4 regions of the Photobacterium sp. WH24 genome follow, and region 1 is predicted to be linked to each of the others. Evidence: predicted binding sites of a transcription regulator. Region 1 holds the regulator's gene; each other region holds the start of a gene.

Region 1 (4,426 bases):
ATGATCAGCCCGCTGCTCAGTGCTCTGGCCTGCGAGCTGATCCACCAGGGCGATGCCGATCGGCTGCTGACCGCGATCCGGGAAGACATAGCCCAGCGAAAATTGTTGCTCGACCGCTATCTGCACTCTTATCACATTCAGCATCACGCGCAGAGCTTCCATGCCTGGCTCACCTTGCCGGACAACTGGCGGTTGAGTGATTTTGTCGCCGCAGCGCAAGCCAGAGAGGTGATAGTCAAATCGGCTGAGCTGTTTACGCCGCCGGGCAGCACCATACCCCAGGCTGTGCGTCTGGCCATTAGCGCGCCGCACAATCATGATAAACTGGAACAAGGTCTGGCAATCCTTGCTGAGCTGCTGGCTCAGGAGCCATACCCTGATTTTCCGCTGTGAGAGAGAAACTGATGCATCATTTTGAGCCCGCCGCTGGCCTGCGTAACGCCCATATACAAACCATTCTGCCGCGGATTATCCGTCGTCAGGCCCGGTTCGAGCCGCTGGCAGAGCGGATTCAGACCCCGGATGATGATTTTCTCGATCTGGTCTGGACCGGCACACCGTCTCACCATCCGGCGCACAAACCTGTCATGATCCTCTTTCACGGCCTGGAAGGCAGTTTTCGCAGCCCTTACGCCCACAGCCTGCTGTTTGCCGCCAAACAGCAGGGATGGCTGGGGGTGATGATGCATTTTCGCGGCTGCAGCGGCGAAATTAACCGTCAGGCGAGAAGCTATCATTCGGGGGAAACCTCAGACGCCACCTTTTTTATCCGCCTCCTGCGTGAGCGCTTTCCCCACAATCCCCTGCTGGCAGTCGGTGTCTCGCTGGGCGGGAACATGCTGGTCAATTATCTTGCCGAAACCGGCGCCGCGTCGGAACTCACTGCCGCTCAGGTCATCTCACCGCCCTTGGATCTGGCGGCCTGCTCTGACCGGATACAGCAAGGGTTTTCGCGTGTCTATCAGCGCTACCTGCTGGGCTCTATGAAAAAAAATGTGCTAAAAAAAATGGCGTCATTACCGGATACTCTGCCATTTCAGGCCGATCAGATTACAGCGCTACGCTCGCTGCGCCAGTTTGACGATGCCGTCACCGCACCCTTGCATGGTTTCAGCAATGCCGAGGATTACTACCTGCGCTGCAGCGGACTGGGCAAACTGGCCCTGGTCACGACGCCGTTGCGGGTGATTCATGCCGCCGACGATCCCTTTATGACCAAGGCCGTGATACCCAGACAACCGCTGCCGCCGCACATTGACTATCACCTGACCCGGCATGGCGGCCACGTAGGATTTATCAGCGGCAGTTGGCGGGCGCCGAGCTTCTGGCTGGATCACACAGTGCCGGCCTGGTTCAGGGACAAACTGGGGGCATAACAAAACAACGCCTGCAATCAGGCGTTGTTTTGTCAGTATTAACCTATCTTACCGGTGTCAATTAACTGCTGGATGAGTGGCCGCATGATCAGCTCCATCGCAAAGCTCATTTTACCGCCCGGCACCACCAGGGTATTGTGGCGCGACATAAACGATCCCTGAATCATCGCCAGCAGATACGGAAAATCCACGTTTTTGATGCCGCGAAAACGGATCACCACAAAACTCTCGTCCAGACTGGGGATCGCTTTGGCACTGACAGGGTTCGAGGTATCCACCGTCGGCACACGCTGAAAGTTGATATGGGTACGGGAGAACTGTGGCGTGATGTAATTCAGGTAATCATCCATCGAGCGAACAATGGACTCCATCACCGCCTCGCGGGAATGGCCGCGATCCCGGGTATCACGGACGATTTTCTGAATCCACTCCAGGTTAACAATAGGCACCATGCCAATCAGCAGATCCACATGCTGTGCCACGTTGACATCACCGTCCACCACACCGCCATGAAGCCCTTCATAAAACAGCAGATCGGTATTTTCCGGCAAATCCTGCCAGGGGGTGAATGTGCCCGGCATCTGGTTATACGGCACGGCCTCGTCAAAGGTGTGCAGGTAACGGCGAAACTTGCCGCTGCCGTCTTCGCCATACTGGCGGAAAAAGTTGCCCAACTGAGCAAAGTCGTTGGCCTGCGGGCCAAAATAACTGATATGACGGCCTTGCTCTTTGGCTTTGCGGATCTCCACATCCATTTCAGGACGGGTGAACCGGTGGAAACTGTCCCCTTCCAGCCAGGCCGCATGAATGTTCAACATGTTAAACATTTTACGGAAGGCTTCTGAGGTGGTGGACGTTCCTGCTCCGGAGGAACCTGTTACTGCAATGATCGGGTGTTTTGCAGACATGACATACCTTGTCGTTAATCCTAACGGAATCAGTTAGTAACAGGGCCAGAGAAAGCAGTCAAGTTTCACGGGCCCGTTCATCGGCGTCAGCTTCCGTTTTCTGCTGCCGCTTTTCATTATGGCAGCTTTATTCTGCGCTCAGTGAACGGCGCAGTTTAATATCAACCGTCTCATGGAGTTCAGAGAACATAATCACGGCCTCGCCGCTGTCCAGTTGCTGCCTGACTCTGGCGACTTTCTGCTCCAGACTCAGCTCGCGTTCGCCATAGTCCGTGCCTTCGCGCAGAACAAAGTGTTCTATCAAATTATCGAGTGTCTCGGGATCCAATTCTTGCCAGGGGATGATCATACTACTCACCGAAAAATAAGGGGGAAAACCGACACGGCTTTCCCGAAACACCATTAAGCGGCGACGATTTCATAAGAATGTGTCAGCGTGACACCTTTGCCCAGCATCAGGCACACAGAGCAATATTTTTCCAGCGAATCACCGACCGCTTTGGCCACCAGCGCTTCATCAAGATCATGGCCTGTCACCACGAAATGCAGATTGACCGAGGTAAAATAACGCGGTGCCTGCTCGCGGCGCTCTGAGGTCATGTTTGCTTCGCAGGCCGTGGTGGCCTGGCCGGCACTTTTCAGGCCGTCGACCACATCGACGGAGCTGCAACCGCCAGCTGCCATCAGCACCAGTTCCATCGGACTCGGTGCCGTATTGCCGCCGTTGCCGTCCATGACCACACTGTGGCCCGAGTTTGACTGGCCGACAAAAGTCAAACCTTCTACCCATTTAACACGTGATTGCATGCGATGCTCCTTACTACTCAAACCCGCATTTAAAAACTAAGTCACAACTGTGTGATCATGTGCACAGTAAAGCGTCCAAAATGTGCATTTATCGTCACCCAATATCAAGCAATGCGTGTCGAAAAAAGTTAAACTCTTGGACTGAATGTTCACATGCGCTTGCAGCCCAGCCGTTGACTGAATATCCTAGTTGGCAAACAATGATATTGTTATACCCAACCCCAATTCAAGGAATGACGTTGTTGGGCAACACACTGCAGAGGAAGTTAGTAATATGGTTCCAGGTAAACCGCAAACAGATCCAACCTTGGAGTGGTTCCTTTCTCATTGCCACATTCATAAGTACCCTTCAAAGAGTACACTGATCCATGCTGGCGAGAAAGCAGAGACCCTCTACTACATCGTTAAAGGCTCCGTTGCCGTTCTTATCAAGGACGAAGAAGGCAAAGAGATGATTCTGTCCTACCTCAACCAGGGCGACTTCATCGGTGAGCTTGGCCTGTTTGAAGAAGGCCAGGAGCGTACTGCCTGGGTTCGTGCAAAAACACCATGTGAAGTGGCAGAGATTTCCTTTAAGAAATTCCGTCAGCTGATCCAGGTCAACCCGGATATTCTGATGCGACTGTCTGCTCAGATGGCTCGTCGTCTGCAAGTCACCAGCCAGAAAGTTGGCGACCTGGCGTTCCTGGATGTTACCGGTCGTATTGCCCAGACACTGCTGAATCTGGCCAAACAACCTGATGCCATGACCCACCCGGACGGCATGCAAATCAAAATCACCCGTCAGGAAATCGGCCAGATCGTAGGCTGTTCCCGTGAAACCGTTGGCCGCATCCTCAAGATGCTGGAAGAGCAGAACCTGATTTCTGCCCACGGCAAAACCATAGTGGTTTACGGCACTCGCTGATCACTCAGCTGTGATGCAGCCAATGTGAGTATAAGAAAAGCCGCCAGTGCGGCTTTTCTTGCATTTGCACACCCTCCCCCGGCTTTGCATCGTGTTCCTCTAGTCACCTCACAGTTTTTCAGTTGCCTTCCTCATTCCTATTGCTACATTTGGCATATCAGTTTTATGTGGATGCAGCGATATGGATATCGAACGTTTTGCCCCGAATGCGCAGCACAGCCAGGTGCCAACCCGCCCTGTGGTCACTATGGGCCGCTTCCTCACAGCATCAGTGGAAATGACAGGGTTTCAGTCACCCCGTCAGTTACTGGAACAGGAAACCGGTCTGCACGCCGGGATCCTGAGTCGTGACAACGATGCCTGGGTGCTGCCTTTGGATCAGCAGCACTGACACCAACAGCCTGACCTAAAAAAACAGCGACCAAAAG
Region 2 (4,426 bases), on a different contig from region 1:
GGTATTGGCGTCGGGATAAGGGTAATTGAGCTTGCCAAAGCAATTGGTTTCTCGCTGGGGCCAGTGCAACTGATACAGATCGATATAGTCTGTTTGCAATCTTTCCAGGCTGTTTTCAACGGCTTCGTGAATATTTCGCCAGTCGAGTGCCATATTGTCGCGGATGTGGGGGACATTACGGGGGCCGGCGACTTTGGTCGCCAGAATCACTTGGTCGCGTTTACCTGATTTCTTCAGCCAGCTGCCGATATAGGCTTCGGTCAGCCCCTGAGTGTCAGCTTTCGGCGGTACCGGATACATTTCAGCGGTATCAATCAGGTTGATACCGCGCTCCAGAGCAAAATCAAGTTGGCTGTGTGCCTCGGCTTCAGTATTTTGCTCACCAAAAGTCATGGTGCCCAGGCCAATCTGGCTGACTTCAAGGTTTGAATGGGGGATCTTATGGTATTTCATTTGCCCTCCTTGGACCGCAAATTCTCCCTGACTATAACCTAGGAAAGGGTTACTGAGAAGCCGCAGTAAAATGAAGCAGTTATCTCATAGGCTGCACAGTCAAACCTTGCTGATACGCGAATGTTCGCACATAGTTAAAACAGTTCCCTTGAAAAGGAGTGATCATGAAACTGTCCCAATTCAGGCACTGGGTAAAGTCACCCGGAGAAGAGGTCCCTAAGTGCGTACTGACCAGTTATGCGGGTCGGGCTGATTATCTTATGGAAGTTGAATATAAACATCATCTTGAGCCATTAAAGGATGACGATGACAACATGCTGCATTTTCAGACTATGGAGCAGGTGAGGGATTTTCTGCGGCCACTTGGGATCAAGTCGATCACATTAAGGACGATTGATCCTCATGATGAATTCTCACTGGATGGTAAACCTGAGTGTTGCCAGGATGACATGACGATCAATGTATAGCCCGCTCTGTTATCAGAGCATAAAGTGGCGTTTGAGCAGTTCGGCGGTAAACTGGGTTTTGAGGTAAAAACCCCGGGGCAAGGTTTTGATCGGGTGGCCGTCTGCGCCGTAAGCATCGGTCTGTACTCTGCTGTTGGCGGCTTTGGGTCTCAGCTGCAGGACTTCACCATGGCGGGCTGTAATCTGCTCCACTTTTCCCAGTACGATCAGTTCCATCAGCTCTTCCCAGTCCTGGCGTAATCTGGCTTCTTCGTCGGCAGATGGACTCCACAACAGAGGAGAGCCGACATGGCGTTCAGTCAGCGGGATTTCACGCTCACCTTCTACGGGGATCCACAGGACCCGGGCGAGTTTGTGCCGGATATGGCTGTTTTCCCAGTTCACGCCCTGCAAGCCAATCAGAGGGGCAACGCAGACAAAGGTGGTTTCCAGTGGTTTGCCCAGATGGCTGATGGGAATAGTTTTGAGTTCAATGCCCAAATTGGCGAAATCAGGGACGGGCTGGCTGCCTGCCGTTGCCCCCAGATGCCATTCCAGCAACTGGCCCACCCAGCCTTTATCCCGGCGCAGATCCGGTGGGGCGATTTGTCCTGCCAGCTCAGCCAGCTCACCCAGAGTAAAGCCGGCCAGCGCCTGTGCCCGGCTGAGGAGTTCTGATTCTGAGTTAGGAGCGGGTTGTCTGGAGATCGTCATTAGGATGAGTAACTTTTCAAAAACGTGGCTATGCATTTTAACACATTTGATGCTTTGTGCTGCTGAATGACTGTCGGCTTGATCAGACTGTTTGCGTAGGATCCTGGGATTAAGATATCCACAGGTACTTTTTTGAACAATGTGTCTACTGTGTGAGCTGGACGTATTCACAGGGTTTTGTGCAGTATTTAAACGCCTTTGCGATGATTATTTGACCATTAATCATCAGAGGGTGTGGATAAAGCCGAGGGTGGTTGATCTTTGACCAGTGGCAATGATCCTCTGGAAAGTCATTTAATCTGTAGCTGTATTTTAAATTCAATATCTATGTAAGGGATTGATTTTTAGTTATTTGTTGTTTTTTGTGCACTAGTGACGCAGTTGTTTGGATCCTGATTTATTGTTGATTAAATGGACAATAGGAGAGCTTCTACACACAACTATCCACAGAAAGCGTGAATAAATGTGGGAGAGGTCTCATTTCTTTGTTTATAACCTCTGAATTCCTCTTAAGTTATCCATAAAGTGAGTGCTAGGTAGGAAAAAACAGTGATTGATGACAATGAATGTTTACCCTGAGGCTAATTCTGTGAAAAAATCACTGTTAATTGATATTTTTACTTGAGGTCGTCCAGTGATTGATGGCGATGGATATCGCCCTAATGTGGGGATAGTTATCTGTAACAGCCATGGCCAGGTATTTTGGGCTCGACGATATGGACAACACTCTTGGCAGTTTCCACAAGGCGGTATTGATGAAGGGGAAACCCCGGAACAGGCCATGTACCGTGAACTGTATGAGGAAGTGGGTCTGACCAAAAAAGACGTCAGGATTCTGGCATCCAGCCGCCATTGGCTGCGATACAAGTTGCCTAAACGTCTGGTAAGGTGGGATTCCAAACCAGTTTGTATCGGACAAAAGCAAAAGTGGTTTTTGCTGAGTCTGGAATGCGATGAGTCTAAGGTGAACATGCAGCGTGGCAGTACACCGGAGTTCGATGGCTGGCGTTGGGTCAGCTACTGGTATCCGGTTCGTCAGGTTGTGTCCTTTAAACGGGACGTTTATCGCCGGGCGCTGAAAGAGTTCGCGGCGATGGCGATGCCTTTCAAGGAGCGCAAGGAACGCAAGTTAAAACGTAAACACAAGCGGAGTTAACCTAGGGAAAGTAACGCTTATGCTGACCCAGCTAAGAGAAATTGTAGAGAAAGTGGCCAGTGCTCCGACATTACTCGAGGCGCTGGATCTGCTGGTCGTCAGTATTTGCCAGGCAATGAAGACTGAGTGCTGCTCAGTCTACATTGTTCACGAACACCGCAAGCAATATATGCTCATGGCTACCCAGGGGCTGACCAAGCCTTCTTATCAGGTCGGGCTTGGGTTTGATGAAGGCCTGGTCGGTCTGGTTGGCCGTCAGGCTGAGCCTGTCAATGTGGCCGATGCGCGCCAGCACCCTAACTTCAAACATATCCCAGGGACCAACGAAGAAACCTTCCGCTCCTTTTTCGGCACACCCATTATCCATCAGCGTAAAGTCCTCGGTGTATTGGTTATCCAGCAACGCGATATGCGTGAATTCACTGAAAGTGAAGAGTCGTTCATGGTGACACTGGCCGCACAGCTGGCGGTAATTCTGGCGCATGCCAAAGCGCAGGGTATGTGGCCAGGCCAGCGTGACGGACTGCATTTAACCGGTTCGGCCGCATCGACCGGGGTTGCCATCGCCAAAGCCTGGTGGGATGACAACCAGCCTCGGTTGGAAGCTGTGTCACCGGCCTCCTGTCTGGACAGAGAGTTTGAACAGGAACGCCTGAGCATTGCCATTGAGATGGCGAGTAATGAATTTCGCCGGTTGCGAAAACGCTTTGACAGCGAGCTGCACAAAGACACCCTGGCGATTTTTGATCTTTTCAGCCACTTGCTCAATGATCCCATGCTGCGTAAGGATCTGTTTTCCAAAGTGGCGGGCGGCGATCAGGCCGAATGGGCCGTCAGGCAGACAGTGGAGGCCTACTCTGTCCGCTTTGCCAATATGAAGGATGATTATCTGCGTGAACGGGCGCACGATATTCGCGAACTTGGCCAGCGCCTGCTGTTTTTCCTCCATAACGAAGAGGGTGTCGAGCACCAGTGGGATGCCCCGATCGTATTGCTGACCCGAGAGCTGACAGCCGCTATGCTGGCCAGTATTCCGCGCGATAAACTGGCCGCTGTGGTGGCTCAGGAAGGTGCCGCCAACTCCCACGCGGCGATCCTTTCCCGGGCACTGGGCATTCCTGCCATCATGGGGGTCGATTTTGTACCGGAGAAAGTCCACAACGCCCTGGTGGTGGTCGACGGTTATCGCGGCGATCTGCTCATTGAACCCAACCGGCAGATTCTGGCCGAATACAAGCGGTTACTGAAAGAAGAAAATGAGCTGACGGCTCTGGTAGAACAAGATCTGGATAAAGCGACGGAAACGAAAGATCAAGAAAGGATCTATCTGCATCTGAATGCCGGATTAAGTGCTGACACCAATATTGCAGTCAATAAAGGGGTCGATGGTGTCGGTCTGTACCGGACTGAAGTGCCATTTCTGCTGCAGCGCAGTTTTCCGTCGGAAGAAGAACAGGCTGCTCAGTACCGCTCAATACTGGCCTCTTACCCGGGTAAATCTGTGGTAATGCGCACCTTAGACATAGGCGGCGATAAACCTTTGCCGTACCTCACTATTGAAGAAGATAACCCTTTTCTTGGCTGGCGTGGTATTCGTTTTACTCTGGATCATCCTGAAATTTTCCTCATTCAGGTCAGGGCTATGCTCAAGGCCAGT
Region 3 (4,426 bases), on a different contig from region 1:
ACGAATCCTTCAAACAAAGGATGGCCATCGCGAGGTGTTGAGGTGAACTCAGGGTGGAACTGAGCCGCCACAAACCAAGGGTGATTCGGCACTTCGATAATCTCTACCAACTTCTTGTCAGCAGACAGGCCGGAGATTTTCAGGCCCGCTTCTTTCAGCTGAGGCAGCAGGTTGTTGTTCACTTCGTAACGGTGACGGTGGCGCTCGTGAATTGTTGCACTGCCGTACATTTCACGGGCTTTGCTGCTCTCTTCCAGATGGCACAGCTGAGAGCCCAGGCGCATAGTGCCGCCCAGATCCGACTCTTCTGTGCGCTCTTCAACGTTACCTTCGCTGTCGACCCATTCAGTGATCAGGCCCACCACAGGATACGGTGATTTGGCATCAAATTCCGTTGAGTGTGCACCGCTCAGACCTGCCACGTTCCGCGCAAATTCGATCAGTGCGACTTGCATGCCCAGACAGATGCCCAGATATGGAATTTTGTTTTCACGCGCATATTGCGCTGTCATGATCTTGCCTTCAACACCACGACCACCGAAACCGCCCGGTACCAGAATCGCATCCAGACCTGCCAGCATTTCTACGCCTTTGGATTCAACATCCTGTGAATCTACGTACTTGATGGTCACAGACAAGCGGTTTTTCAGGCCAGCGTGCTTCAGTGCTTCGTTGACTGACTTATATGCATCCGGCAGTTCGGTGTATTTACCGACCATACCGATAGTGACTTCACCGGTAGGATTGGCATCTTCATAGATAACGCGCTCCCACTCGCTCAGATCGGCTTCCGGGGCGGTAATACCAAAGCGCTGACAAACCAGTTCATCCAGACCCTGCGACTTGATCAGCTGAGGGATCTTGTAGATGGAGTCAACGTCTTTCATTGAGATAACAGCTTTTTCCGGCACGTTACAGAACAAGGCAATCTTGGCTCGCTCATTGGCCGGAATCATACGGTCAGAACGGCAGATCAGCACATCCGGCTGAATACCGATAGACAGCAGTTCTTTGACTGAGTGCTGAGTAGGCTTGGTTTTCACTTCGCCGGCCGCGGCCAGGTAAGGCACCAGAGTCAGGTGCATAAACATTGCACGCTCACGGCCCAGCTGCACGCCCAGTTGGCGAATTGCTTCCATAAATGGCAGGGACTCGATATCACCGACCGTACCGCCCACTTCGACGATAGCAACGTCGTGGCCTTCTGCACCGGCAATCACACGCTCTTTGATAGCGTTAGTAATATGAGGGATGACCTGAATGGTCGCACCCAGATAGTCACCACGACGCTCTTTACGCAGCACGTCTTCATAGACACGGCCAGCAGTAAAGTTGTTGCGCTTGGTCATCTTGGTACGGATAAAACGCTCATAGTGACCAAGGTCAAGGTCGGTCTCTGCACCGTCTTCCGTAACGAATACTTCACCGTGTTGAATCGGGCTCATAGTGCCGGGATCAACGTTAATGTAAGGGTCTAGCTTCATCATGGTCACTTTCAGACCACGGGCCTCTAAGATGGCCGCCAGTGAGGCTGCAGCAATACCTTTACCTAGGGAGGATACAACACCGCCCGTCACAAAAATGTAATTCGTTGTCATGTTTAACCTGGAAGATTGGTGTAGAGGATAAAAAGTATCTGGACGGGAAATTAGTATACCAGACACATTTTATTGCCACAACGTGAAAACTATCACAGTAAACCCAGACGCTTTTTGTTCCAAATCAAGCCCGGTATCCTTGATGGAAAGTCCGCTTACGGGTTAGTGCTCACTTTGATGCTGAAACAGACTTTTCCTTGCGCTTAACATTTTCCCACTCGGCATCCAGCTCATCCAGTGAACATGCGTCAATCGACTTGCCCTGTTCCAGCACACAACGTTCCACTTCGCGAAACCGGCGCTCGAACTTACGGTTCGCTTTGTGCAAGGCCATTTCCGGTTTCACTTTCAGGTGCCGGCTCAGGTTAACAACAGCAAACAGCAGATCCCCGATCTCCTCTTCGATGCGTTCCTGACTGGGTACCGCCTGATGGGCTTCTTCCATCACTTCATCGATTTCTTCCTGCACTTTGTCAACGACCGGCCCCAGCGTTGGCCAGTCGAAACCCAGCTGAGCGCAGCGTTTCTGGATTTTATCGGCCCGGTTCAAAGCAGGCATTGCCTTAGGGATATTAGCCAGAATACTGTCATCCTGCCCTTTTTCTGCACGCTCTTTGGCCTTTTCCGCTTCCCAGTTCGCATGTATTGCTGCTTCATCGGCGAAATCTTTATCTGCAAAAACATGAGGATGGCGACGAATCAGTTTGTGATTGATCGCGCCGACCACATCATCAAAATCAAACAAGCTTTTTTCTTTCGCCAACTGGCTGTAGAAGATTACCTGAAATAACAAATCGCCCAATTCTTCCTTCACATCATCCCAGCTCTCTTCAGCGATGGCATCTGCCACTTCATAGGCTTCCTCCAGCGTGTGGGGCACGATAGAGGCAAAATCCTGTTTGAGATCCCAGGGGCAACCCCGCTGCGGGTCGCGCAGCTGCGTCATGATGGAAAGTAAGGTGTTGATGGGCTTATCGCTCATGATGGTTATCCTGTGCTCTGTGTCAGGTTGTTATTGGGCACAAAACGGGCCGGAGCCCGTTTTGTCGATAGGATGAGATCAGTGCAGTCGTCTGGCTTCAAAGACATCTTTCACCTGCTCCAGGCGGAGGATCAGTCTGCCCAGACTGTCGAGATCAGTCAGCTCAATATCGAAATCCATGATCGCCATCTGCTTTTTGAAATCGATCCGGCTTTTCACGCCGGCCACTTTGACCTTTTCATTGTGCATGGTGTTGGTCAGATCTTTAATCAGGCCGTTACGCTCAGAAGCGGTTACCCTGACGGTCAGCGTGTAGCGCCCGGCAAAGCTTCCGCCCCAGACAGTATGAATGATCCGCTGCGGCGCCACATGACGCAGTTCTTCCAGCTGTTCACAGTCGCTGCGGTGAACCGAAATCCCCCGCCCCTGTGTCACAAAGCCGACTATGTCATCACCGGGAATGGGCTGGCAGCAACGCGCCAGGTGGGTCATCAGGTTATCCACCCCTTCCACCACCACAGCATCGCGCTGCGGCTTTTTCTGGCTGGCTTTGCTGCCCGCCTCGGTTAAACGCTCCAACAACTGCTGATCTTCTTCTTCAGCCGTGGGCTTGTTCACCAGCGCATTGATGTGGTTAATCACCTGATTAATACGCAGATCACCGCTACCGATACCGGCGAACAGCTCATCGGTCGAGTTCACGTTAAAGCGCTTCAGGGCATAGGACTCGGCATCTTTCATGGTGGCGCCGATTTTATGCAGCTCCTGCTCCAGAATTTCCCGGCCAGCCGTGATGTTTTTATCTCTGTCTTGCTTACGAAACCAGGCATGCACCTTGGCTCGTGCCCGGCTGGAATTGACAAAGCCCAGGTTCGGATTCAGCCAGTCACGCGACGGATTCGGCTCTTTCTGGGTGATGATTTCAACCTGATCCCCCATTTGCAGGTGATAGGTGAAAGGCACAATTCGCCCTTCCACTTTGGCCCCGATACAGCGGTGACCAACTTCAGAGTGAATGTGATAGGCAAAATCGAGCGGAGTAGCATTCAAGGGCAGATCGACCACATCCCCTTTCGGGGTGAAGGCATAGACTCTGTCATCGAAGACCTGACTGCGCAGCTCTTCGAGCATTTCGCCAGAGTCGGACATTTCTTCCTGCCAGGCCAGCAGCTTACGCAGCCAGTTGATTTTCTCATCATAGGCAGAGTGAGCGCCGGCAGAGGTGCCGGATTCTTTGTATTTCCAGTGCGCGGCCACCCCCAGCTCGGATTCTTCGTGCATCTGCTTGGTGCGGATCTGGATCTCAATAGCTTTGCCTTCCGGGCCGATCACCACAGTGTGGATCGACTGATAACCGTTGGGTTTGGGGTTGGCCACATAATCATCGAACTCTTTGGGCAGATGGCGATATTTGGTATGCACCACCCCCAGTGCCGCATAGCAGTCCTGAAGCTGATCCGCGATAATACGCACCGCTCGCACATCAAACAGCTCATCAAAAGCGAGATTCTTTTTCTGCATTTTGCGCCAGATGCTGTAGATATGCTTAGGCCGCCCATGCACCTCCGCCTTGATATTCGACGCTTTCATCGACTCATCCAGATCCTTAACGAAATGGTCGATGTAGTGCTCCCGGTCGATACGGCGCTCAGACAGCTGTCTGGCGATCTGCTTATAGGTATCCGGGTGTTTGTAGCGAAACGCGTAATCTTCGATTTCCCACTTAAGCTGACCGATACCCAAACGGTTTGCCAGCGGGGCATAGATATTGGAACACTCCCGCGCCGCGGCACGACGAACATTATCCGGCTCGTCCTTCACCTCGCGCAGATTACAGATGCGCTCG
Region 4 (4,426 bases), on a different contig from region 1:
CTTTGGCGGCGTTATTAAAGCCGGCAAAGTGGTAGTCGGTGTCTTTCAGAATGGCCTCGCCCTGATGGACCGCCCCTTGTTCGACGACCAAAAATAAGTAGGGCGTATCAAAGGGGTAATGGTTGGCAAGTTGTTTGACAACATCAGGTACGGCGAACTGGAACATCTCTTTGCCCAGGGTCGACACCGCACCCCAGATACCGGTTTCAACTACAATCCAGTCATCACCGCCGACATTGACCCAGTAGTTGGCCTGATGCGTGCCGTTAAGTACCAACTCCACCACGACGTTATCGGTCAGATGGTAACCGTTGACCTGCTCAATACTGCCAGCGCGTTCTACCGATACCATATCCTCAAGGGCTGTGTAGGGGACGGTCGGGTTGTCTCTGGGCGCTACAGTACACTCGTCGCCACCGACCTGTGTGTTACACAGCAGCATACGGGTAGCCACCGGATTCCAGGTGAAATAGTAGCCTTTGGCAGCCTCGCCAAAGGTGGTGTCGGCAGGTACGTAGCGGGTCATGAAGTGGTTTTCTTTGGTGGTGAGAAAATCATGCATTTTCAGGCCCGCCAGTGAATAGCTGTTGACCCGCATGGTGATGTTGCGGCCATCGGCTTCTTCGAGTCCGGCATCTGTCATGCTGGCGGTGCTGCTGGACGAAATCAGCACCTTGAAATACTCGTACAGATCCTTCCATCCGCTGGAGGTCAGGATCTGGCCTTTAATCGCGTCTTCTTTGCTGTCGAACTGAACCAACCCTTGTTCGCTGAGGTAGGTGAAATCTTCCGTCAATGTGATATCACTGTCGCCATTTTTGGTCCAGCGCCAGTCGATCTGACGGGTTTCATTGTCAGCGGTATCCGGGCTGCTGTAGTCCATCATATCGGCTTCTAGCGTGCTGCCGGTGTTTGAGCTGTGGCTGGCCAGTCGCCAGAAACCCGAGTTGAAGATGGTGGCTATCTCGTCTTTTTGTGCCGTCAGCTCGGTGTATTTGCGGGTCATGATGCCTTCAAGGATGTCGTTGACTATGCTGAGCGACATCAGATTGCTCAGGCTGACACCATTGAGCCCCAGTTTGGGGATCAGGGTGACACTCAGTTCATCAGCCAGCTCATTAACGAAATCGCCGGCATCCCGGACATCGATATTACTGGGGTCACTGACAGTTTCACCAAATATGCCCCAATGGCCGTCTGTGGCGACGCGTTTTATCAACGCACGGTAGGCGAGTGTGGTTTTCAGGGACAGGGCGATCTCGGTGTCCGTTAACGGTGTCATGAAGAGATTGGTCGGTAAGTCGTCGCCGATGGCAAATTGCGGCACGCCATTGAGATCCAGCACCAGCACGCCATGCAGCAGCAGTGGCACCTGAGCTTCAATACTGTAGTTACCGTCTGTCATCGCAAAACTGGTGATGTCACCCTGACCCATCACTTTGCCCTGCTGATTGATAAACAGTACAGCAAAGTTGTCCTGATACAGATCCGGTGTGGCCGCGTAAGCCTGGCTGACAGGACTCCAGCTCAGCCTTTGCTGTGCTGTCATTAACCCGGCAGGCAAGTCGACAGTGACGGTAAATTTGGTTTTGACGGGTGGCAGCTCAGCAGGTTGAATGCCTGCATCATCTCCGCCGCCACCGCACGCAGAAAGCAGTCCAGCCAGAAACAGGCTCAGACCAAGTCTCAGATAGGTGCGCATAACATTTCCCCTGAATACTCAATGCAGCACGTGTTATACCAATCTCATGGCCGATCATAGGCGGCTGGATTGGTTTCGGTGTTTGGGCTGAGTATAGGTAAACGGTGGGCAGGGGAATGTAAAACCCTATGGGTCGTCTCATCTGTTGAGACAGCATCTAAGAATTGAGACGACCGAAAACAGGTGGGGCTGAGGTGTCAGCTTAATCAGGCAATCGACAGGTATTTATGTGTCTGGATAGACAGACGCCAGTTCCGGGCAATACAGGTTTGAATGCAAAGTTCGGTAGCTCTGGTTTTCTGGCTGATGGGCTGCAGGGCGATGGTAACCTTGTCCTGCAGCGGCACGCCGGCTAACAGCGCATCTAACTGGTCGATATCCTTTTGCGTCCCGACAGGGTGCTTGATTTCATTAGCGCGTGACAGTGCGCCGGGCAGAACCGGCAGCTTGCCTTTCATGTTAATTTTCGGCGAGACAGTCACCCAGGTCTTGTCTGTGGCCAGCACCTCGTAAGTGCCACTGGTTTCAATCTGGCAGCCAAAGCCGTTGGCTTCCAGCTGTTCAGTCAGCGGGCGTAAGTCATACAGACAAGGTTCGCCACCGGTAATTACGACATGACGAGCTGTGTATCCCTGCTCAATCAGTAGGTTGACAATGCCGCCGGCATCCAGAGACGTCCAGCTTGGCGAGTCGCCCTGTTTGGTAAGCATAGCGCTGACGTTAACTTCGTCCTGAGGCTCGGCACTCCAGGTTTGTTTTGTGTCGCACCAGGCACAGCCGACAGGGCAGACTTGCAGACGGACAAAAATAGCCGGCACGCCTGTGAAAACACCTTCACCCTGGATGGTTTCAAAGATTTCATTGATTTTGTACACGGCTGACCTCAAAACAATCAATCAAGTTAACGTGAAAAAGGGTGTTTTGGTACCCTGAACCTCAAAGGGCGCGTATTATGTCAGAACCCTGCGTCATTGTCTCTAGAGCCACATATCTTTCAATCATGCTGCTTGTTTGTCCGGCCCGGTAATGCGAAGACCAAAAGGGACAGGCTGGTCGTGACTGGGTTCACGTCCTTGGCACAAGGGGCTTCACAATTACTTCGCAAAGTAAAAAAATTCAATTTCTTGCGTATTCGTTAACCTTTGAGGATCCAGAGCATGTATGTCGCTCAACCCGGTCATATCGATCATATCAAAAGAAACAATGCCGGAAGCGTCTACAAACTTATCGATCAGTATGGGCCTATTTCCCGTATCGAGCTGTCGAAAAAGAGCCAGTTAGCGCCAGCCAGTATTACCAAAATCACCCGTGAGCTGTTTGACGGGCATCTGATCAAAGAAGCTGAAATTCAGGAATCAGGCAATCGCGGCCGTCCGGCCATTGGCTTAGTACCCGATAATGATGGCTGGCAATTTTTAGGTATTCGTCTTGGCCGGGGTTACCTGACCATTGCCTTGCATGAGCAGGGTGGCGACATACTGTTCGAGGAGCGTCAGGATATCGAAGAACTGGCGCAAAATGATGTGTTGCAAAAGCTGCTCGGTGAAATTGAAAGCTTTTTTGCCCGCCACGCCAAGCAGCTGGATCGCATTACCGCTATTGCCGTTTCCTTACCGGGCTTGGTGAATTCCGATAAAGGCATGGTGCTGCAAATGCCACACTATGAAGTGAAAGATTTACCTTTAGGGCCGGCAATTCATGAAGCAACGGGCCTGCCGGTTTTTATCGGCAACGATACCCGTTCCTGGGCGTTGGCCGAGCAACTGTTCGGCAATGCCAAAGATGTGGCGAATTCTATCCTGATCTCCATTCATCATGGGGTGGGTGCAGGCATCATTCTGGATAACAAAGTGTTACAGGGCCGGATTGGCAACATCGGCGAGCTGGGCCATATTCAGATCCAACCTGATGGTCTTCCCTGTTATTGCGGCAATAAAGGATGCCTGGAAACGGTAGCCAGTTTACAGGCCGTCAGGCAGCAGGTGAAATCCCGCCTGGCCTTGGGGGAAGGGTCATCTTTGTACGGTAAAGAACTGACTATCGAGACCATTTGTGAGGCTGCCGTGCAGGGCGATCCGCTGGCATATCAGGTGATCACTGAGCTGGGCTTCCACTTAGGCCGGGCCATTGCCATTATGGTCAATCTGTTCAACCCTGAGAAGGTGCTGATCGGCGGCGAATTCAATCAGGCCAAATCGGTGTTGTATCCCGCCATTATTGAGTGTGTAAAGAGCCAGTCTTTGCCTGTGTACAATCAGGATCTGCGTATTGAAGAAACCAGTTTTTATACCCAGGCGACCATGCCTGCCGCCGCGCTGGTGAAGCAGGCCATGTATGACGGCCATCTGCTGGTGAAGCTGATTGAAGAAGGCTAGCCGCTTTCAGATGCAACTTTGGTAAAACGCAGCAAACTACCCGTTCGCTGCGTTTTTTATGCCTATTACCCGTTATCAGCCAGACTTAAAGTAAGCGTCCGGCAATCAGGAGAACCTTCATGAAAACAAGCAAAATCACTGTGTTTTATGACGGAGCCTGCCCGACCTGTGTCCGCGACCGGAAATGGTATGAATCCTGGCTGGGTAAGCATCCGCATCTGGTGGAATGGTACGACATTACCGGTAAAGATGAAGAGTTGGCCGCGATGGGCATTGTGCCCGACGAAGCGCTGAGAGAGCTGCACGTTCAGGACAACAACGGGGCGGTTCACAAGGAAATGGATGCCTA

What was found. The regulator CRP, encoded in region 1, controls carbon source genes, mostly activating them, when cyclic AMP is high. The targets are predictions, from matches to a motif close to TGTGANNNNNNTCACA.
Region 2: rppH (RNA pyrophosphohydrolase) is a predicted target of CRP. The motif match lies at 2,078-2,093, and genes of this name have one in related genera.
Region 3: KCG43_RS07740 (CTP synthase) is a predicted target of CRP. The motif match lies at 1,680-1,695, and genes of this name have one in related genera.
Region 4: KCG43_RS06385 (ROK family protein) is a predicted target of CRP. The motif match lies at 2,757-2,772, and genes of this name have one in related genera.

What each region holds. Positions count from the first base shown of each region.
Region 1 is NZ_JAGSOZ010000006.1:15,647-20,072, forward strand. Features, by position in the region: gene KCG43_RS08880 (PLP-dependent aminotransferase family protein) at 1-393, shown strand, start outside; gene KCG43_RS08885 (hydrolase) at 405-1,376, shown strand; gene KCG43_RS08890 (phosphoribulokinase) at 1,415-2,284, opposite strand; gene KCG43_RS08895 (YheU family protein) at 2,412-2,633, opposite strand; gene KCG43_RS08900 (OsmC family protein) at 2,687-3,091, opposite strand; gene crp (cAMP-activated global transcriptional regulator CRP) at 3,366-3,998, shown strand; gene KCG43_RS08910 (hypothetical protein) at 4,180-4,389, shown strand.
Region 2 is NZ_JAGSOZ010000002.1:72,742-77,167, reverse strand. Features, by position in the region: gene KCG43_RS03685 (NADP(H)-dependent aldo-keto reductase) at 1-453, opposite strand, end outside; gene KCG43_RS03680 (DUF6482 family protein) at 618-920, shown strand; gene mutH (DNA mismatch repair endonuclease MutH) at 933-1,613, opposite strand; gene rppH (RNA pyrophosphohydrolase) at 2,248-2,769, shown strand; gene ptsP (phosphoenolpyruvate--protein phosphotransferase) at 2,789-4,426, shown strand, end outside.
Region 3 is NZ_JAGSOZ010000005.1:46,507-50,932, forward strand. Features, by position in the region: gene KCG43_RS07740 (CTP synthase) at 1-1,598, opposite strand, end outside; gene mazG (nucleoside triphosphate pyrophosphohydrolase) at 1,768-2,580, opposite strand; gene relA (GTP diphosphokinase) at 2,659-4,426, opposite strand, start outside.
Region 4 is NZ_JAGSOZ010000004.1:22,132-26,557, reverse strand. Features, by position in the region: gene KCG43_RS06395 (hypothetical protein) at 1-1,702, opposite strand, end outside; gene queE (7-carboxy-7-deazaguanine synthase QueE) at 1,909-2,577, opposite strand; gene KCG43_RS06385 (ROK family protein) at 2,860-4,077, shown strand; gene KCG43_RS06380 (thiol-disulfide oxidoreductase DCC family protein) at 4,197-4,426, shown strand, end outside.